Regions from separate parts of the Synechococcus sp. W55.2 genome, predicted to be linked through region 2. Evidence: predicted binding sites of a transcription regulator. Region 2 holds the regulator's gene; the other holds the start of a gene.
The links. The regulator NtcA, encoded in region 2, controls nitrogen genes in cyanobacteria. The targets are predictions, from matches to a motif close to GTANCNNNNGNTAC.

Region 1: a site for NtcA is predicted at 8,272-8,285, ahead of NW828_RS09210 (circularly permuted type 2 ATP-grasp protein). Genes of this name have one in related genera too.

Annotation. Positions count from the first base shown of each region.
Region 1 is NZ_JANSHM010000041.1:8,114-18,138, forward strand. It holds gene hemH (ferrochelatase) at 24-1,058, opposite strand; gene NW828_RS09180 (hypothetical protein) at 1,328-1,795, opposite strand; gene NW828_RS09185 (Tic20 family protein) at 2,074-2,598, shown strand; gene moaC (cyclic pyranopterin monophosphate synthase MoaC) at 2,691-3,242, shown strand; gene NW828_RS09195 (hypothetical protein) at 3,236-5,146, shown strand; gene NW828_RS09200 (alpha-E domain-containing protein) at 5,140-6,144, shown strand; gene NW828_RS09205 (gamma carbonic anhydrase family protein) at 6,161-6,721, shown strand; gene NW828_RS09210 (circularly permuted type 2 ATP-grasp protein) at 6,743-8,200, opposite strand; gene NW828_RS09215 (glycosyltransferase family 39 protein) at 8,378-10,025, opposite strand, start outside.
Region 2 is NZ_JANSHM010000002.1:67,369-77,393, reverse strand. It holds gene treZ (malto-oligosyltrehalose trehalohydrolase) at 1-1,361, opposite strand, end outside; gene NW828_RS01040 (prolyl oligopeptidase family serine peptidase) at 1,464-3,527, shown strand; gene eno (phosphopyruvate hydratase) at 3,524-4,807, opposite strand; gene ntcA (global nitrogen regulator NtcA) at 5,046-5,720, opposite strand; gene NW828_RS01025 (M61 family metallopeptidase) at 5,994-7,844, shown strand; gene NW828_RS01020 (hypothetical protein) at 7,916-9,223, shown strand; gene NW828_RS01015 (hypothetical protein) at 9,254-10,025, opposite strand, start outside.

The sequences.
Region 1 (10,025 bases), on a different contig from region 2:
AATGAAATGCCTGGCGTTCTTCCCTACCGCTCCAGCAGCGAGCTGCCCACAGCAGCAGGGACAAAGGCAGGAGCTGCCAAGCCCGGAGTGAGCAGATGAGGCCGCACCAGCGCCGCCAAGCCGGCAATGAACAGAGGGTCGGCATTCAAGGCGGGCACACGGCGAAAATCGGCAATCCCAGCTCGATGGGCCAGCTCCCGATACTCGATGTCGATCTCCTGCAGGGTCTCGATGTGCTCCGACACAAAGCTAATCGGCACCACCAGCAACTGTTTCACGCCTTGGGATCCCAACTCCAGGATGACCCGTTCGGTATAGGGTTGCAGCCACCGCACCGAACCCACCCGGCTTTGATAGGAGAGGGTGTGGTCATTGGGGCGTCCCACCTGCTTCCAGATCAGCCGCACGCAGGCTTCCATTTCCCGTTGGTAGGGATCCCCGGCCTCGGTGACATAGCTTTCGGGAATGCCGTGGGCGCTGAACAGCACATGCACCCCTTCGGGAGCGGCAAACCCATCCAACTGTTCCCGAATCCCTCTGGCCATCGCCTGCACGTACTGAGGCTGATCGTACCAGGAGCAGATCTGGCAGCGCTCGATGCATGCCAGCTCCGGATCTTCAGCCCAGAGCCGATCCAGCAGCTTAAAGCTGGATCCCGTCGTGCTGATGGAATACTGCGGGTAAAGCGGCAGCACCACCAAGCGGGTGATCCCATCCGACTTGATCTGCTGCACCACCGACTCGATCAACGGATGCCAGTAGCGCATGGCAACATACACCGGCACGTCATAGCCCTCAGCCACCAGGTGGGCCTGCAGTTCTCGCGCTTGCTCGGCAGTGATGCGCCGCAAGGGGGATCCCCCCCCAATGGCCGCATAGTTGCGACGGGATTTCTCGGCCCGCAGTGTGGAGATGGCCCAGGCAAAGGCCCGCTGCAAGAAGGGAAATGGCAGGCGGATCAGCTCAGGATCGGCGAACAGATTGTAAAGAAAGGGCTGCACATCAGCCTGGGTCTCTGGCCCCCCCAAGTTCAGCAGGAGCACGCCGCTTTTGGACATAACAAAGCTCATTCGCGTTGGCGGTGCGGAGCACCATGTTCTTCTTTATCCACTGTAGGGGCTCTTATCCCCCAGCGGGAAAGTGACCTTAAGTTTTTTTGCAGTCTTTCTCAGCTTTCCCCTCAGGAGAAACCACCCGCACCCAAACCTACAAGTCCAATCCGGAGACTCCGTCCCGCTGTCGCGAACAAAGTCCAAAAAGGAATCCCCACCCCCAAGGGGATCCCCAGCCTTAAAACTCCACTGTCGTGCAGAGCAGCAGAGCGGTGTTAAAACTCTCGACCTCGGTAAACCCGCTGCAGGGCCGGAGTGACCGGATAGCAATCGACATCGGCCAGGCTCAACTTCAAGCGCAGCGCATTAAGAAGTCTCCAGTAGGGGGGCACAAAAGCCTTTTCAGGGATGGGTTGGGCGGTAGGAGAAGGATCCCCAGAGCGGGCAACCGTCTCCATGGGGCAGCCGCGGTAGCGGAGCGGACGGGATCCGAGGTGAGCTGAGCGCAGATCTCGGCTGGGATCCACCGTCAAGCCGCGAAACTGGATCGCCCCCGGACGAGAGGCTTCCCGATAGCGCAGATAGCCTGCCCACACCTGGGCAATCCACCCCGGCAAAGCTTCGGGCCGAATGTGATAGCGCTCCGGCAACAGACGGTCGTTGAGAAAACCCATCAGCCCAGACCAAACTTGCCAGAGGAAAGCTCCGACAACGCCAGCAGCGGGAGACGATGAAATCTTCATGGTGGAAGCTGAAAAATGTAAAGAACCCAAAAAACCGGTATGCAGCCAGGACTTGCCGTTGATTATACCAGCCCAGATGCATCGGAACGCTCACCCTGAACCTTTTGGCCTCGAGTTTTTCTGCTCACTGGAAAGCAGAAGCCGGCTTGCGGCCAAGCGCGTTGAGCCACCCAAATCCATCGACTACAATAGGCCCAAGGCTTGGGTGTTGCTTTCTCTCTCTGAATCTTTAGCTGGTGGGGATCCTGGAAGCGCACCGACAAGCAAACTTCACTTCAATGACCACTGCACCTAATAGGGATCGACGGATTATGACCTGGCGCGGCGACATCACTCCCATCAATCGGCTGTGGGGATCCCTTCCCTACCTTCTGCCTTTGGTATCGGCTCTGCCCTTGGGCTTTTTGCCCTCTGGGCTGTTTCAATCTTTGCCAGGGCTGATCCCCATTTTTGCGCCTCTGTTTCGTCTGGTGCCCCTGGCCACGGGCTGGCTGGGAATGGGGGTGTTTTTGGCTCTCCTGTTCCTGGTGATCCGCAACACCCGCGTAGCCCATTTTGTTCGCTTCAACACCATCCAGGCGCTCTTGCTCAACATTGCCTTGTTCTTGGTGCAGGTGCTGATGCAGGCGTTTGGCATACTCTTCGGCAACCTTGGCCTGGCAGCGATGGTCAGCATTTTGGCCACCACGGCTCTCTTGGGGGTGATTGCCATCACCGTCTACGCCTGGGTGCAAAACATTCGCGGCCACTACGCCGAGGTGCCGGTGCTCTCTGATGCCGCCTATGCCTGGATTCGCTACTAGTTGTCAAGTCCCTGCGGGTCTGGTTGCCGATTTGCCGACCTCATCGGAGCTTAAGCCAACTCTTCAGCTCTCAAGGATTGTGGGAGGCCGGGGTGCCATCGGATTCGAGTTCTAGTCGCGCCAGCAGGACAGAGTCCTTTGTTGGGCAAGCCCTCACCCACCTGGACGCCTCTGGCCGAGCACAAATGGTGGAAGTGGGACACAAGCCCATGGTTGCCCGCTTGGCCACTGCCCAAGGACAAGTACGCATGTCAGAAACGACTTTGCAGGCTATTCTGGCTGGTCAAGGGCCCAAAGGGAATGTGGTGGAAACGGCCCGCCTGGCTGGGATCATGGCTGCCAAGCGCACCGCTGATCTGATCCCGCTGTGTCATCCTCTCCCCTTGAGCAGCGTCACCGTGGATCTGAATCCGGATCCCCATCTGCCCGGCTTTCTGATCACCGCTACAGTGAAAACCAACGCCCAAACAGGGGTGGAGATGGAGGCTTTGACAGCAGTTTCGGTGGCTGCCCTCACCCTGTACGACATGGCCAAGGCCTTGGAGAAGACGATGGTGATCGAAAACATCCGGCTGTTGCGCAAGTATGGGGGGAAGTCTGGGCCTTTCGAGGTAGAGGATGGGGACAACGCCGAGAAATGCTGAAAGCTTTGCAACAACCAGAGAGGGGTGTTGGGCTAGGGTTGTTGGTGGGCATTGGGGTGCTGCTCTGGCCCATGCTGCGCCAGGGCTATCCCATGACTCACTCCACTCACTTCAACCTCAGTTGGGCCTTTCAGTATCAGCGACAGTTTTTCAGCGGGCAGTTCTACCCCCGCTGGCTGGAGTATTCCAACTTCGGCTACGGCAATCCCACCTTTGCTTTTTATCCCCCTCTGTGCATGGTGGCCCCTTTGCCGTTTCGCCTGCTGGAGCTGGATATGCCCGGATCCCTGGTGGCCAGCATGGGCTTGGCGATGGCAGTCTTTGGCGCAGGGCTGTATGCCCTTCTCCGGCAACTCATCCCCTGGGCTTGGGCTCTGGTTTTGGCTCTGGCGGGTATGGCCGGCCCCTATTGGCTGGTGGATATTTACCAACGGGGGGCAATGGGGGAAGTGTGGGCCATTGCTGTCTCTCCCTGGATTTTCTGGGCCTCAGTCCAGGTGATCTGCCGGCCCCAGTCCCTTTGGCCGATTGTGGCCTTAGCCATTAGCTACGGCCTGTTGGCCCTATCTCACTTGCCCACTTTGCTGGTCTTTACGCTAACTTGGCTGCCCCTGCCGTGGGTGCTGGGCCGCTGGGATCCCCTCTGGCCCAGGGTGGGGCGCTGCTACTTGGGGTTTGGGCTGGGGCTGGGGTGGGCGGCGTTTTATCTGCTGCCAGCCTTTTGGGATCAGCGCTTTGTCCAGGTGGACTTCGTCAATTTCGTCGAAGAGTACATGCCCCAACATCGTTTGATGGTGAGTGGGCTGACCCGGCTCCAGCCGCAACTGACGCAGCACTGGTTTGAAAGCGGCCTGGTAGGGTACTGGCTCTGGATGGTAGCCGTTGTCTTGGGTGCTGGGATCCTGGTTTTCTGGGAATGGCTGGCCCGCAGGACAAGGGGGATGACCCCGATCCATTCCGTTCGCGCTGACGAGACGGAGTCCTTTGATGCCTTGGGATCCCATGCTCCCCTGGCCAAAGCGATCCTGCTCTACAGCTTGGGGGCCAGCTTGGTGGCCTTGCTGATGATGACGGATCTGCTGGGTTGGCTCTACGAGTGGATTTTGCCCCTGCGGCGCATTCAGTTTTCTTGGCGCTGGATGGCGGTGACGGCGGTAACCGTGCCCTGGCTGTTGGGATCCCTGGCCGCCTGGGGGTGGGGACAAAAGGGCTTGAGGATCCTCTTGATTGTGGGGATAGGTCTGGCCATGGGGATACAAAGCTGGCAGGGCTGGCAGGTCTTGTCCAGAGCCAGGTTTGACCCCCAGACCATCCAAACTTTTCAAGAGCTGTCTGCAGCCAAGCCATTTCCCAATGAGCCCCAGCAGCGACCGGGCATCGCTTTTCTTCACTGGCACTGGATCTTTCCCGATGGGCTGGCGCTGGTGGATGTGCTGGAGTACCGGCCTCGCCAGGCAACGCTGCCCATGCCGCCCCCAGAGGTGGATCCGCTGCTGCGGTGGCAAGGCGACATGGTGAACTTTGGACGAGAACAAAGCGATCTGGAGCCACTGTTGGAAGTGGAGCAGTGGCGCTATGGCTACCGTCGTTTTCGGGCCGTTAACCCCACTGCTCAGGATCGATGGGTAGTCCTGCGCACGTTTTACTACCCCGCTTGGCGGGTACAGGTGGATGGTCGCCTCACGTCTGCTGAGCACAGCGGAGTGGGGCTGTTGCAGGTGCGGATCCCACCGGGGGATCATCGCGTGCAGGTGCGCTATCTGGGTACTGCAGCCGAGTGGATGGGGTGGATCTTGACCGGCCTGACGGGGGTGCTGCTGGTGAAGCTGCGGCGGCTGCTTCGTTTGTTGAATTTGAACGGAGCACAGAGACAAGACACTCCAGAGGAGGCAACAGCATGCTGAGTCGCGTGGCCGATTCCATCTACTGGCTCAACCGCTACGTGGAGCGCGCCGAGAACATCGCCCGCTTTATCGATGTCAACCTAAACCTGATTCTCGACTCGCCCAGCGGCACCGCTCAGCAGTGGGATCCCATTGTCTACACCACTGGGGATCAGGAGCTGTTTTACCAGCGTTATGGCCAGGCGACCCAAGAAACGGTCATCCAGTTCCTGGCTTTTGATAGGGATTACCCCAACTCCATCCTTTCCTGTTTGCGGCTGGCGCGGGAAAATGCCCGCTCTGTGCGGGAGGTCATTTCTTCAGAAATGTGGGAGCGGGTCAACCGCTTTTATTTGATGGTCAAAGAAGCGGCTCAGCAAGGCCCCCACCTGAGTCAGCTCCATGATTTTTTCACGGAAGTGAAGCTGGCCAGTCACCTATTCGCCGGGGTGATGGATGCCACCATGACCCACGGGGAAGGTTGGCACTTTGGCCAGATTGGCCGTCTTTTGGAGCGGGCGGACAAAACGGCGCGCATTTTGGACGTTAAGTATTTTATTTTGCTGCCCTCTCTGCAGTATGTGGGTACGGCTTTGGATGAGTTGCAGTGGATTGCTTTGCTGAAGTCGGCCAGTGCTTATGAAATGTACCGGAAATACAGCCGCCAGCACCGCATCAATCCCAGAGAGGTGGCCTCTTTCCTGATTTTGGATCGGCAATTTCCCCGCTCCATTCAGTTTTGTCTTATTCACGCAGATCGATCCCTGCACCAGATCACCGGCACCCCAGCCGATACCTGGCGGGATCCCAGCGAGCGAGCTTTGGGCCGCCTGCGTTCTGAGCTGGACTACCTAACCATCGACGACATTATGGAGCAGGGCTTACATGAGTTTCTCGACAAATTGCAGCTACAAATGAACCACGTTGGCGATTGCATCTACGAAACTTTCTTTGCCACTCGCCCCTTGCAACCGTCTGAATCCCCTCTACTCTCTCAACGTCAAGCCCAACTGACATGAACGGCCTCGACTCTAAATGCAACGAGAAAAACAGGACACCTGGCCAATTGGGCTGGATCGGCAGCCGACGGGAGTAGATGAGGCAGCCTTTATTGCCGCCAATGCCACACTGATCGGCGATGTCCAACTTGCGGAAGCGGTGAGCATTTGGTACGGGGCTATCCTGCGGGGGGATCTCTCGCCCATTGTGATTGGCCGCCGCAGCAATATCCAAGATGGAGCCATTCTGCACGGGGATCCCGGACAGCCGACCCTGGTTGGCGAGGAAGTGACCGTAGGCCATCGAGCGGTCATCCACAGTGCCCACATCGAGGGGGGATGTCTGATCGGGATTGGGGCCGTTCTCTTGAGCGGGGTCACCATCGGGGCGGGCAGCATGGTGGGAGCTGGAGCAGTGGTCACCCGGTCTGTGCCACCCCACTCTTTGGCGGCGGGGATCCCGGCCAAGGTTATCCGCACCCTCACCGAGGAAGAGGTTGAGCAACTGCGCCTTCACGCTCAGCACTACGTGGATCTGGCGCTTCAACATGCCAGCCGCTTTGGCCGGTGGAGCAGAGGTTCGGGCGAGCGACTTTGAGCCTATTTTGCCAGCCGTCTCTCAACAGCCGGGATCCACACAGAGCACCCAGGTATCTTTGCTGCCGCCCCCCTGGGAGGAGTTCACCACCAGGGATCCCTTCTTGAGGGCGACGCGGGTCAGCCCCCCTGGGTGAACATAAATGTCCTTGCCATAGAGGATGTAGGGCCGCAAGTCCACATGACAGGGTTCTAGACGGGGGCCTTCTCCCCGATCCACCAAGGTGGGCACGCGAGAAAGGCACAGGGTGGGTTGGGCGATGTAGTTGCGCGGCTGGGCGCGGATTTTCTCGGCAAAAGCAGCCCGCTCTTCCGGTGTGGCCTGGGATCCCATCAACATGCCGTAGCCACCCGACTCGTTGGCTGCCTTCACCACCAGCTTGTCGAGGTTCTCCAGCACATACGCCTGATCCTTGGGATCCCAGCAGAGGTAGGTGGGCACGTTGGGCAAAATGGCCTCTTCTCCCAGGTAGTAGCGGATCATCTGCGGCACATAGGCGTAGATCACCTTGTCGTCCGCCACCCCTGTTCCCAAAGCGTTGGCAATCGCCAGCCGCCCCGACCGGTAGACCTCAAACAGGCCCGGAACCCCCAGTAGAGAATCGGGGCGAAAAGCAAGGGGATCGATGAAGTCATCGTCGATGCGGCGGTAGATCACATCCACCCGCTGCAGCCCTTTGGTGGTGCGCATTTGCAAATAGCCATCGGCCACCACCAGATCCCGCCCTTCCACCAGCTCCACCCCCATCTGCTGGGCGAGGAAAGAATGCTCGAAGTAGGCGGAGTTGTAGATGCCGGGGGTGAGCACCACCACCGTTGGGTTGGCTAGGTGCGGCACCAGGTTAAGCAGAGTATCCAACAAATGGCTAGGGTAGTCGTCCACCGGGCGGATCCCCATGGTGTTGAACAGGGAGGGAAAGGTGCTTTTCATCACCCGCCGATTTTCCAGCACATAAGAGATTCCCGACGGACAGCGCAGGTTATCTTCCAACACGTACCAAGTCCCGTCCCGATCCCGCACCAGGTCGGTGCCGGTGACGTGGCACCAAATTCTCCCCGGCGGGTTGAGCCCCACACAGGGCCGCAGAAATCCCTTGGCCGTTTCGATCAGCTCGGCAGGGATCACCCCATCCTTAAGGATCTTCTGGTCGTGATAGACATCGTCGATGAACAGGTTGAGGGCGTGGATGCGCTGCTTGAGACCCTTCTCCAGCCGCTGCCACTCGGAAGCTGAGACGATACGGGGAATAATGTCAAAGGGGAAAATTCGCTCTGTGCCCTGGCTATCGCCATAGACGTTGAAGGTCACCCCCATCTGAAAGAGGGCCGCCTGTGCTGCCGCTTGCCGCTGCTGCAGTTCCCCTTCTTCCAGAGAATGAATGCGCTCAATCAACGGGATCGCCTCAGGACGGGGCTGGTTACGCCCCAAAAACAGCTCGTCGTAAAACCCCTCGCCCGGGTCGTAGGCATCAAAACGCACGTCTGGGATCCCTGGAACGCTATCATCTTCTTCTACTTCTTCTACTGTTGGCGGCTCTGGATCTGCATAGTGTGCTTTCAGCTACTTTTAGCCTGGTAAAAAGAAAGGACTCCGTCCCGCTGACGCGAAAGGACTCCGTCCCGCGAACAGTGGGTTGGCCAAACCAGGGGGGGAGCTCTAGGGATCCGCCACCTCAAAGGCCCATAGCCCCCGCTCGGCAGGGATCCGATGCAACTGCCCCTTGGGAAAGCGCCGTTGCAGCTCTGCCCCCTGCTGATCCCATACTGCCTCATTCGTGAACAGGGTAAACGGCGGTTCTAGGTCTTGGCCGGGCAACGTCTCTGGGGAAAAAACCTTCACCTCCTGCTCCGGCCCAGCAAAAAATTGAATCCAACTTTGCCAGTAGATAGGCTCTCCCCAGCTGAAATAGGGGTAGGCAGTGCTAGCCGCCAGATAGAAGCGGTAGTCGGGATCCATTTGGCGAGCTGCCACATAGCGCCCGGTGGCCCCCACATCGTTGCCCTGCGTCCAGCCTTTGTGGACAAAGTCTCCAAAAATGGCCAGGTTCCACCCCCCAATCAGCAGGATTGCCCCCGCCATCGCCGCCGCCGGCAGCCAACTCCCGGCCCGGGATCCCCAGCGTTCCAGGAGACCTGCCAGCACTTGGATCCCTTCCAAGGTTAGATAGGCTACAAAGGGCAGGATCACCAGCAGGCGGGTGTAGTTGGGGGCTTTGGTGATGGCCAAGCTAAACAGCAGGTAGAGAAATAGGAAGCTGCCGATACAGAGCCAGTCGTGGGGCTGGCTGCGCTTCTTGAAAAGGCGGTAGAGGCCGGATCCCAGCCCCAGCCAGATCAAAGCCCCCGTCAAGGGATCCACAAAAGCGTGGCCATAGTTGGGATAGATGTAGCCTCGGTCGTGTTGGCTGCGGTCGTTGAACATGCTGAGGCCGTTGAAGATGTTGCGCCAGACCGCCTCCTCTGGCGTAGCCGCATTCACCCACATCTGTTGTAACGCCCGCCCTTCCGGGAAAAAGAGAAATTGTTGGCGAGAGTACTCGGCGCTCACCGCGGGTGCTGTGACCGTAGCCACCAGAATGGGCCCAGCCACCAGAAAAAAACCCAACGCCGCCGGCACCGTCAGCTTAGCCAGGACCCAGAGGGGATTAGCTTGCTTGTTTTCTCCTCGGAGATCCTCCCGGCCCAGGAGCAGGTACAGAACTCCAAACAGCAACCCCAGCAGGATCACCACCCGCCCCGGCAAATAGCCGTAGAGGGAGAAAGCCGCCGCTCCTCCCCCCAGATAGAGCAACAGGGGATTTTTTTCCCGCACGCCCTTGAGGAGCAAGGCCAGGGCCGCACACTCCACCAGCACAATCAGGTTTTCCCGCATGGCCATGCGGCTGATGCCCAGCAAGGCGTGGTTGGATCCCAAGAGGGCCGCCCCCGCCAAAGCCAGCCGGGATCCCCAAAATGCCCGAAAAAACCCGTAGGCCACCAGAATGGTGACGACCCCGAAGGCGGCATGTACCGTGCGCACATTGAGCAGCGTGACTCCCCCCATCAGCCGCGTCAGGCCGCCGAAGAGGCTGAACATGAAGCGGGGGAAATAGAAATACTCCGGCATCAGCCCAAAGATATCGGGATAGCGCACCCCTGAGGCGCGACGGGCCATGGAGGTGATCACAATCTCGTCAGTATTGATCTGAAAAGGGATGTTGGGCAGGTCGTAGAGGTAAATCGGAGCAAAGACCAGCGCCAGCAGAGCCAGGTGCAGCAGCTCCTGTCGCCAGCGCAGCCGCGTCGGATCCCAAGGGGGTTGAGCC
Region 2 (10,025 bases):
TGGCTGACAAAATACAGAAAGGGGGCCACTTCCCCATACTCTTCCCCCATAAACAGCAGCGGCAGCATGGGAGCTAGCAGCAGGGCAGCGGCAGCCAATTTGAGGCCCTCGAAAGAGGTGAGCTGGCTAAGGCGCTCTCCCAGCCTGCGGTTGCCCACCTGGTCGTGGTTTTGAATGCAGACAACAAATTGGGATCCCGGTCGCCCAACAGCGGAGTTGCCGTGACGCCTGGCGCGGTAGCAGGAGTACTGGCCAGAATAAACGTAGCTCTCCCGGTAAGCCTTGGCCAGGTGCTCCAATTCGCCAAAGTCCTGGTAGTAGCCTGTCTTTTCCCCGGTAAGCAGGGTGTGAAGTGAGTGGTGGAAGTCATCGCACCACTGGGCATCTAGCCCGTAGCCCCCTTGCTCTCGGGGAGTGATGAGGCGGACATCGTTGAGGTCGCTTTCGGCAATGAGAACCCTGGGCCGGCCAGTGCGAGCTTCTAGGGCATCCACCTGCTCTGCCAATTCCTGCAAGAAGGGGTAGGCGCTGAAGTCGTAGATGGCATGCACCGCGTCCAGCCGCAGCCCATCGAGATGAAACTCCTCCAGCCAGTACTCGGCGTTTTGTAGGAAAAACTCTCGCACGCCGTCAGAATAGCGGTCGTCGAAGTTGAGGGCATCCCCCCAAGGGGTGTGGTACTTGTCGGTGAAGTAGGGGCCAAAATCCCGCAGGTAGTTCCCCTCCGGCCCCAGGTGGTTGTAGACCACATCCAAGATGACGGCCAGGCCCTGCTGATGGCAGGCGTTCACCAACGCTTTCAGGCCCGCTGCTCCCCCATAGCTAGTCTGCACGGCATAGGGATAGACGCCGTCATAGCCCCAGTTGCGCTCCCCTGGAAACTGGGCTACCGGCATCAGCTCCAATACGTTGACCCCCAGCTCCACAAGTTGCGGCAGGCGAGGAATGATGGCGGCAAAAGTGCCCTCCGGGGTAAAGGTGCCCACGTGCAGCTCGTAGAGGATCCACTGGGAGAGAGGGATCCCCTTCCACCCCTGATCCTGCCAGTCAAAGTGGGGATCCACCACCCGCGAGGGGCCATGGACGCCGTAGGGCTGGCAGCGGGAAGCGGGATCTGGCCGCTCCACCACCCCCACTGCGGTGTGCAGGCGGTAGAGGTAGTCCACCGGCCCAGGCGGGATCCCCTCCACCTCCCCCTGCCAGTAGCCCTGCTCATCTTGGGTCAGAGGGATGAGCCGTCGGACGGGGCTAGTCAGCTTTAGCTCGACTCGTTCAACCAAAGGCGCCCAAACCGAGAAGCGATAGCGGCCCTCGCCCAAGGGATAGGCGCCAATTCGTCCAACTGGGGAACGCGGAAGCACGAAACCTGTCTGCACAACTCGGCTTCTACTATAGCGAGGCTTGCCCCCCGGCGGTTTTAGGCTTCTGCCATAGTGGAATTGACCTTTTGCTGCTCCGTCTCTATGCTCAACTACCCTCCTAGCTATCCGGATCCCACCGTTGTCGACATCTACCACGGGCAGCCGGTGCCGGATCCCTACCGCTGGCTAGAGGATCTAGATTCGGAGCGGACGCGGGCCTGGATTGAGGCGCAAAACCAGCTTACCTTTGACTACTTGCAGCGAATCCCGGCGCGGCAGCGGCTCCTGGAGCGCCTAACCCAGCTCTGGAACTACGAAAAATACAGCCAGCCTTTCAAAGAAGGGGGCCGCTACTTCTACTTCAAAAACGACGGCCTGCAAAACCAGAGCGTTCTCTATACCCAAGAGAGCCTGGAGGCCGAGGCCCGGGTTTTGCTAGATCCCAACACCCTTTCCGAAGATGGCACCGTGGCCCTTTCGGGCATTGCCATCAGCCGCGATGGGCGCTACTTGGCCTATGGCCTCTCCCGCTCCGGCTCCGACTGGCAAGAATGGAAGGTGCGGGACATCGAAACCGGCGAGGATTTGCCGGATCACCTCCGCTGGGTCAAGTTTTCCGGGGCGAGCTGGACGCTGGATGGGCAAGGATTTTTCTACAGCCGCTACGACGAACCGGCCCCCGGCAGCGAATACGAAAGCGTCAACTACTTTCAAAAGCTCTACTACCACCGCCTGGGCACCTCCCAGGCAGAAGATGTTTTGGTCTATCACCGCCCCGACCAAAAAGAGTGGGGCTTTGCCGGCGGGGTTACTGAAGATGGGAATTACCTCATCATCTCCGTCTGGCGGGGCACGGATCCCAAAAACCTCATCTTCTACAAAGACTTGCGGGATCCCCAGTCTCCTGTAGTAGAGCTCATCCGCGAGTTTGAGGCCGAATACAGCTTCGTGGGCAACGACGGATCCTGCTTTTGGCTGTTGACGGACTGCCAAGCTCCTCGGCGGCGACTGGTGGCGATTGACTTGGAGCAGCCCGACCAGGTGCAGGAGGTGATCCCCGAGGCGGAGGAGACCCTCCAGGGGGTTAGCTTGATCAACAATCAGTTTGTGGCCTTCTACCTCAAAGACGCCCACACCCAGATCAAGACCTTTGCTTTAGACGGTAGCTACCTAGGAGAAATCCCGCTGCCCGGGCTGGGATCCGCCAGCGGCTTTGGCGGCAAGCGCTACGACACCGAGACCTTCTACACCTTCACCAGCTTCACCACCCCACCCACCATCTACCGCTACGATTTCACCAGCGGCACCAGCACCCTGTTCCGTCAGCCCCAGGTGGATTTCAATCCCCAGGCCTACGAGGTGCAGCAGGTGTTCTACACCAGCAAAGATGGCACCCGCATCCCCATGTTTCTTGTCCACCGCCGCGGCCTGGCTCGGACAGGGGATCACCCCACCCTGCTGTATGGCTACGGTGGCTTTGGCATCTCTCTTACCCCCAGCTTTTCAGTGGGCCTGGTGGCCTGGCTGGAGATGGGAGGGGTTTACGCCCAGCCCAATTTGCGCGGCGGCGGCGAATACGGGGAGGCCTGGCACCAGGCGGGCACCAAGCTCAACAAGCAAAAGGTGTTCGACGACTTCATCGCCGCGGCTGAGTGGCTAATAGCCCATGGCTACACCAACCCCTCCAAATTGGCCATCTCTGGTGGCAGCAACGGCGGCCTCTTGGTAGGGGCTTGCCTGACCCAAAGGCCGGATCTCTTTGCGGCAGCCCTGCCCGCCGTGGGGGTGTTCGACATGCTGCGCTTTCACAAGTTCACCATCGGCTGGGCCTGGATCTCGGAGTATGGATCCCCGGAGAACCCGGAGGAATTCAAGGCCCTCTACGCCTATTCCCCTCTGCACAACCTCAAGCCCGGCACTGCCTATCCCGCCACCCTGATCACCACCGCAGATCACGACGACCGGGTGGTGCCCGCCCACAGCTTCAAGTTTGCCGCTGCCCTGCAGGCAGCCCAGGGGGGATCCCAGCCCATCCTCATCCGCATCGACACCAAGGCAGGGCACGGGGCCGGCAAGCCCACCAGCAAGCTGATTGAGGAAGCTGCCGACCGCTGGGCCTTTTTGGTGCAGGTGCTAGGGATCCCCTGGGACGGAACGGGAAGTTAGCGAGCTCTAGGACCCAGGCCCACCCGACCGGCATAAACTGCCGCTTCCCCCAGCTCGTCTTCGATGCGCAGCAGTTGGTTGTACTTGGCAATGCGCTCGCTGCGGCAGAGGGATCCGGTTTTGATCTGCCCGGCACGGGTGGCCACCGCCAAGTCGGCAATGGTGGTGTCTTCCGTCTCGCCAGAGCGGTGGCTGATGATGGTGCGAAAGCCGGCTTGAACTGCCAATTGGATGGCCGAGACGGTCTCCGTCAGGGTGCCGATTTGGTTGGGCTTGATCAAAATGGCGTTGGCGGCGGCGCTGTCGATACCCTTTTGCAGGCGGGTCAGGTTGGTTACAAACAGGTCATCTCCCACCAGCTGTACCCGGGATCCCAGTTGAGCGGTCATGGCTTGCCAACCGGCCCAGTCTTCTTCCGCTAGCCCATCTTCAATGGAAAGGATGGGATAGTTGGCCAGCAGTTGCTGGTAGTAAGCCACCATATCAGCCGCGCTGTGGGCTTTGCCCTCAAAGTGATATTGCCCATCCTGCAGCAGCTCGTTGGCGGCCACATCCAAGGCCAAGGCGATATCTGCTCCCGGTTTGTAGCCTGCCTGTTCAATAGCCGTCATCAGCAGATCCAAAGCCGCCGCATTGGAGTCGAGATCAGGAGCAAACCCCCCTTCATCCCCCACACCGGTGGACAGCCCCTTCTGCTGCAGCACTTGTTTTAGTACCGCAAACACCTCAGCCCCGTAGCGCAGCGCCTCGCGAAAGCTGGCCGCTCCAATGGGCACAAGCATAAATTCTTGAATATCGACGTTGTTGTCGGCGTGGGCGCCGCCGTTGAGCACGTTCATCAGCGGCACCGGCAGCAGGTTGGCAAAGGGCCCCCCCAGGTATTTGTAAAGAGGCAAGCCCACTGCTTCCGCAGCCGCTTTGGCTGTCGCCAGAGAAACTGCCAAAATAGCGTTGGCCCCCAGGCGGGACTTGTTGGGGGTGCCGTCCAGGTCGATCAGCAACTGGTCAATACGGGCTTGGTTGAGGGCATCTTCTCCCTGCAGCTCCGACTGGATGGGGCCAAGGATGTTTTCCACCGCCCTCAGCACACCCTTACCGCCGTAGCGTTTGGGATCCCCGTCCCGCAGCTCATGGGCCTCGAAGGTACCGGTCGAGGCACCGCTGGGAACCTGCGCCAAGCCCGTTGCTCCATTGGCTAGACCCACCAGGGCTTCTAGGGTGGGACGCCCTCGCGAGTCGAGGATCTCATGGGCGGTAATCCACTCGATGGCTGTTTCCACAGTTACACCTCAGCAATTGGCTAGATAGCTCTGGCCAAAGCCAGATCCCCCCATAGACTAGTGGATTCTTGCCCGCGATCCGGTCAGCTTCCAGAAAACTTTAAGTCTGTCCTTCGGGCACAGAGATTCTTCAAGGCTGCAGCAGTAGATTGAACATAGGCCGGCCAGAGCTTCAACCAGCCGTCGAGCGGGGTTTGCCTGGGCAAGGTGCTGCTCAGGAAGTGTTCTCCTCTTCCTTCTAGGCAAAGCGATGGCTCAGCCGCATCGGGTCGTGTACGGTGATCTTCTTCTTGTGAATGGAGATGTACTTCTTCTTGCGCAGCTCTCCCAACAGGCGGGTGATGGTGACGCGGGTTGAGCCAATGGCCTCGGCAATGGCCTGGTGAGACAGCTTGAGATCGATGGTGACCCCATCTGGGCCAGGCACCCCGAAATCGCGACAGAGGATCAACAAAAAGCTGACCAGACGGGATCCCATGTCGCGATGAGCCAGCGTCTCGATCATCATCTCCGTTTGCAAAATGCGGGACGACAGGCTTTTAACCAGCAACATGGCCAGTTCGGCGTTCTCCTGTAGGGATTTCTCCACCTGCTCGATCGGTAGAGAGAGTAACTCGGTAGGTGTAAAAGCCACCGAGTGATAAAAGCGGTCGGAGCGCTGTCCCGTGATAAAGGAGAGCACGCCGAAGATGCTGTTTTCGCGCAGGAGGGCAACGGTGATTTCCTCTCCCATTTCGTAGACCCGCGAGAGCTTAACGGCTCCCTTTACCAAAAAGTAAACCCGCTCCGCCGGATCCCCTGGAAAAAAAATGGTCTTCCCGCGCTCGAACGTTTCGATAACCGGAGGATGGTGAGGGCCTCCCAATTGCTTGAAGGCTGTGATCAGAGATTTTTCCGCTACGGCCACCGCCATACTCATCAACCTTTTAAGGTCAGTTTATACCTAAGATCAACCTACTAAGATCAATCTAGAAGCATTAGGCTAGGTTGCAACCCATTGACTTCAGAATCTACGAGGATACCAAGATTTACCCTAAAGTAGAAGGTTCTGCCTAGGTATCTTTGTAGCACGCGCTACATTTTTAAGTCTCGTTGCTGCTCTCCAGCCAAAGGCAGAGGTTAGGATAGGAGCCATTGCCGCTGGGGGCTGCGCCAGCCCTTGGCAGTAGAGGGTAGGGTGGGTTCTATGGGGATCCCGGAGGTTACTGGTGCTGCACCTTCTCAACTGAGCCGCCAGCATTTCACAGTGCGGATGCCGGATCCGGCCAATCACCTGCTGGAGGTGGAACTGCAGATCCAAGAGGTGGATCCAGAGGTGCCTTTGCGGCTGCGACTGCCGGTGTGGACGCCGGGATCCTACCTGGTGCGGGAATATGCCCGTCATGTGCAGGAGTTTCAGGCGGCAACTGAGCAGGGGATCCCTTTGGACTGGCGGAAGGTGGACAAGAACACCTGGCAAATCGATCCGCCGGGTTCTTCTGCTGTGAAGGTGTGCTACCGGGTCTATGCCTATGAGCTGACGGTGCGCACAAACCATCTGGATTTGACCCACGCCTATTTCAACGGGGCAGCGCTGTTTCTCTACGTGCCCGGTCGCGAGCGGGAACCTTACACCTTGACGGTGATCCCCCCCCAGCCCGATTGGCACATCGCCACCAGTTTGCGGCCCTTGACCTCTCCTTCTGAGGATCCCACTTCCGGCCAGTCTTTTGTGGCGGAAGACTACGACGAGCTGGTGGATAGCCCGGTGGAGGTGGGCCTGCATCGGATGCAATCGTTTGAGGTGGAAGGGATCCCGCATTACCTTGTGGTTTGGGGGTCGGGCACTCTGGATGTCGATCGGGCCGTTGCCGATGCCAAGGCCATTGTCGAAACCACAGCCGCATTTTTTGGTGGGCTACCCTATGACCGTTACTGGTTTATCGTGCATTTGTCGCCGGGAGGATTTGGTGGCCTTGAGCACAAGTACAGCACCACCCTTCTTTACTCTGGGCTAGAGCTGCATCAGCCAGAGTCCTATCGTCGGTTTTTGGCTCTGATGGCCCACGAGTTGTTTCATGCCTGGAATGTCAAGCGTCTGCGTCCGCTGGCATTGGAAAAGATCGACTACAACCAAGAAAACTATCTGGAATGCCTGTGGTTTTGTGAGGGAGCGACCAGCTACTACGAAAATGTCATCTTGTTGAGGGCAGGGATCCTCAGTGCCGGCGATTTTTTAAAAGTTCTTTCCGAACAGATTGGTCGCTTGCAGCGTACTCCGGGCCGGGCCGTGCAATCGCTGCGGGAGTCCAGCTTCGACACCTGGATCAAACTCTACCGCCCCCACGAAAACACCCTCAACAGCCAGGTTTCTTATTACTTAAAGGGGGCTTTGGTCTGTTGGCTGCTGGATCTGCACATTCGCCACCTTTCCGGCGGTCGGGGATCCCTGGATACGGCTTTGCAGGATCTGTGGCAGCGCTTTGGTCGGTCAGAGAAGGGCTACAGCGACCAAGACTTGCGGGAGGCGTTTGAGCGGGCAGCCGGTGCCGATCTTGGCCGGTTTTTCTCCGCCTATGTGGAAGGCACGGAAGAGCTGGATTACAATGCCTACCTACATCCTTTTGGCCTCACCCTCAAAGCCCAATTCAGCCGCCCCAACCCCAGCCCTTACTTGGGCCTCAATTTCAACGGCGAGGGCAATCGCATCAGCGCAGTGGAGATGGGATCCCCGGCGCAAAAAGCAGGCATCTGGGCCGGCGATGAGCTGGTGGCCCTGGATGGGTTCAGGGTGAGCGCTGCCAACTTGGCGGAACGCTTGACGGCCTATCAGCCCCACCAGATCATTTGTTTGAGCGTTTTTCAAGCCGATCAGTTGAAACATTTCTGGATCCCGTTGGATCCCCCTCGGCCTGATGTCTATAGGTTGGAGGTGTTGCCTGAACTGACTCCTGCTCAAGAAGCTCTTCAGCAAGGCTGGCTGGGATCCCTTGTCGGCGCCCAGCTTCGGTCAGAGGCAGGTCCCCATCTGCTTGAAAATTCACCTATCTCCTCCTAGCATGTTGAGGCAAGCAGGTAATCCAGTTAACTGGAAAGAAAAGTAACAGCAGCAGAGGACAGGAGTATCTGATGGACTTAGTTTTGGTTTTATTGATTGGGGCAGCTGTTGGTTTCTCGGTAGGCATTTACGTTGCTCGCCAGTATGGGGCCAGTCCTAAACTGGAAATCTGGAAACGAGAGATTTTCAGAGATATATCTTCGCAGCTAAGCCAACACAGCCAAAAACTCAACGACCCGGACAAAGCACTCATCAAGTTGAGCGAAGGATTGGTAGACAAGATTTCTCAAAAGTTACAGGAAAAGTTACAGGCCGTCCAAGCTACCCTTGAAGAGTTTAAATTTCGCCTTGCTGACAGCCAGCAAAGCTTGCTACAGGACTGGGTCAGAGACCTTCTACAAGCTATATCTGTAAAGTTGGCCGAACATGGCCAGCAACTGAACAATCAGCTAGCTATTCTGGAAAATCTAGTGGAAGAGGCCAAAGATATTTATCGGCAACTACGGGTTACTATTCAAAGTTCTCATGGATCCGAGATATGCCCAACTGCAAATCAGGACTCCCAGAATGAGCAGGTTACTCAGGTCATTGGTAAAGCACCAGATCCTGAGACACCAGACGAAGTACTAAGAGACAAGGATGGGACAGCTACTGTTGATATATCAAAGATAGAGTCGTTCTTAAACTCAAAAAACATAAAGATAAAAAGCATAGCTGTGGGAGAGAAAGAGGGAAAGCTAGACCAAATAGCTACCTTTATGGGCAGCCGATACTCTTTTATCAAGAGATTTTATGGAATGGTTAAGTCAAATATGAATAGCGGCAGTTCTTTCTCCCTAAACCTTAGAGACGAACCTCCACAAGTAATCAGTTTAACTTGCAAAGTTGCTAAGGAGTTACACGGCATCGCATTTTTGGAAGAGTACAGATACTCTAAGGCACCCAAATGCCTCTTGGAAGCAAGACCCAGTAGGTCGCCTCAGGCGCTGAATTTTCTGGCAGGGAACTGGCTGGAAAGATATGTTAGGGGCACGCTGATCCGCCTTGTTGCGGCTCACACCAAAAAGATCAGTTTCTCTTACGTCGCGAATGCCCAAGTTACTTTATCGAATGGAGCCGATTTTGAGATGGATCTTTTCTTCCATATCAATGATAAATTCTACTGGGTGGAATCGAAGACAGGTGGGTACCAAGATAAAATACGGAAATACTCCGAAATCGCTGATGAACTCGGTCTTCAGGGAAGCCAAGCTTTCATAGTTTTAACTGATGTTAGTCAAGATACAAGAAGTAGTCTATCTTCCCTCTATCACCTGTCAGTGATTGGCGTCGATGAGGTTGAGTCTACCTTTGATGGGATCCTGAAAAGCCATCTCTGAAAGTCTGAAAAAGTCCCCAAGAGCATCGGCTCAGGCCACAATCTTGACGGCTTGCTCCATACACCACCAGGGATCCTCCGCAAAAGCTGGCATGGGAGTGCTGCCTGCTTTGCCCAGAATGGCCAGCCGGACTTCCCGATCCAGGCGGGATCCGGCCCCGTAGGGATCTTCTGAGGGAGGTTCCAGCCGTTGCCCCAGAGGGGGCATCACCATAATGCCTGGCTGCATGCTGGTGCTGCTGACCCAGATTTTGAAGCGATCCACCGCTACGTCTGTTCCTTCTGGCAGCTGCATCTGCAGCAGGTAGCGGGGGCCAGAGCCAATCAGCAGGCTCTCGTTGGGGCGTAAACGGGCAGGCAGATCTGGTTGATAGGGGTAAACCAAATCCACGCTGTACCGCCGCTCGTCAAAGACGGTGACATAAACATGCACTGGAGTGGGGGCTCTGTTTCTCAAGGCAATGGCCAGGTTGCGGCCTGCTTGGATTTGCACTTTCCCTTGGGGATCCCGCGGCAGGGGGCTCACTTCGGCAGGGTCAGAGCTGCTGGCCGGGGTTTCCAGTTGGAGAAATTCCACTTCCAAGATGCTGCTCAGCGCATCGCTGGCAGGTTGCAGGTTCAAAAGATTACCAAAAGCAGCCACGTGCTCCAACAGCCGCACCAGCTTGCGAGGCAGGGCCAGTAGCTTCTTCACCGGGATCCGGAAGGCCGCCAGAGCCACCTCTTCCCCCCGCCGGTAAAAGTGATAAGTGGCATCGGGCAACAGCTCTACCCGCAAGTCCGCTGCTTCCGGGTCTGCGTAG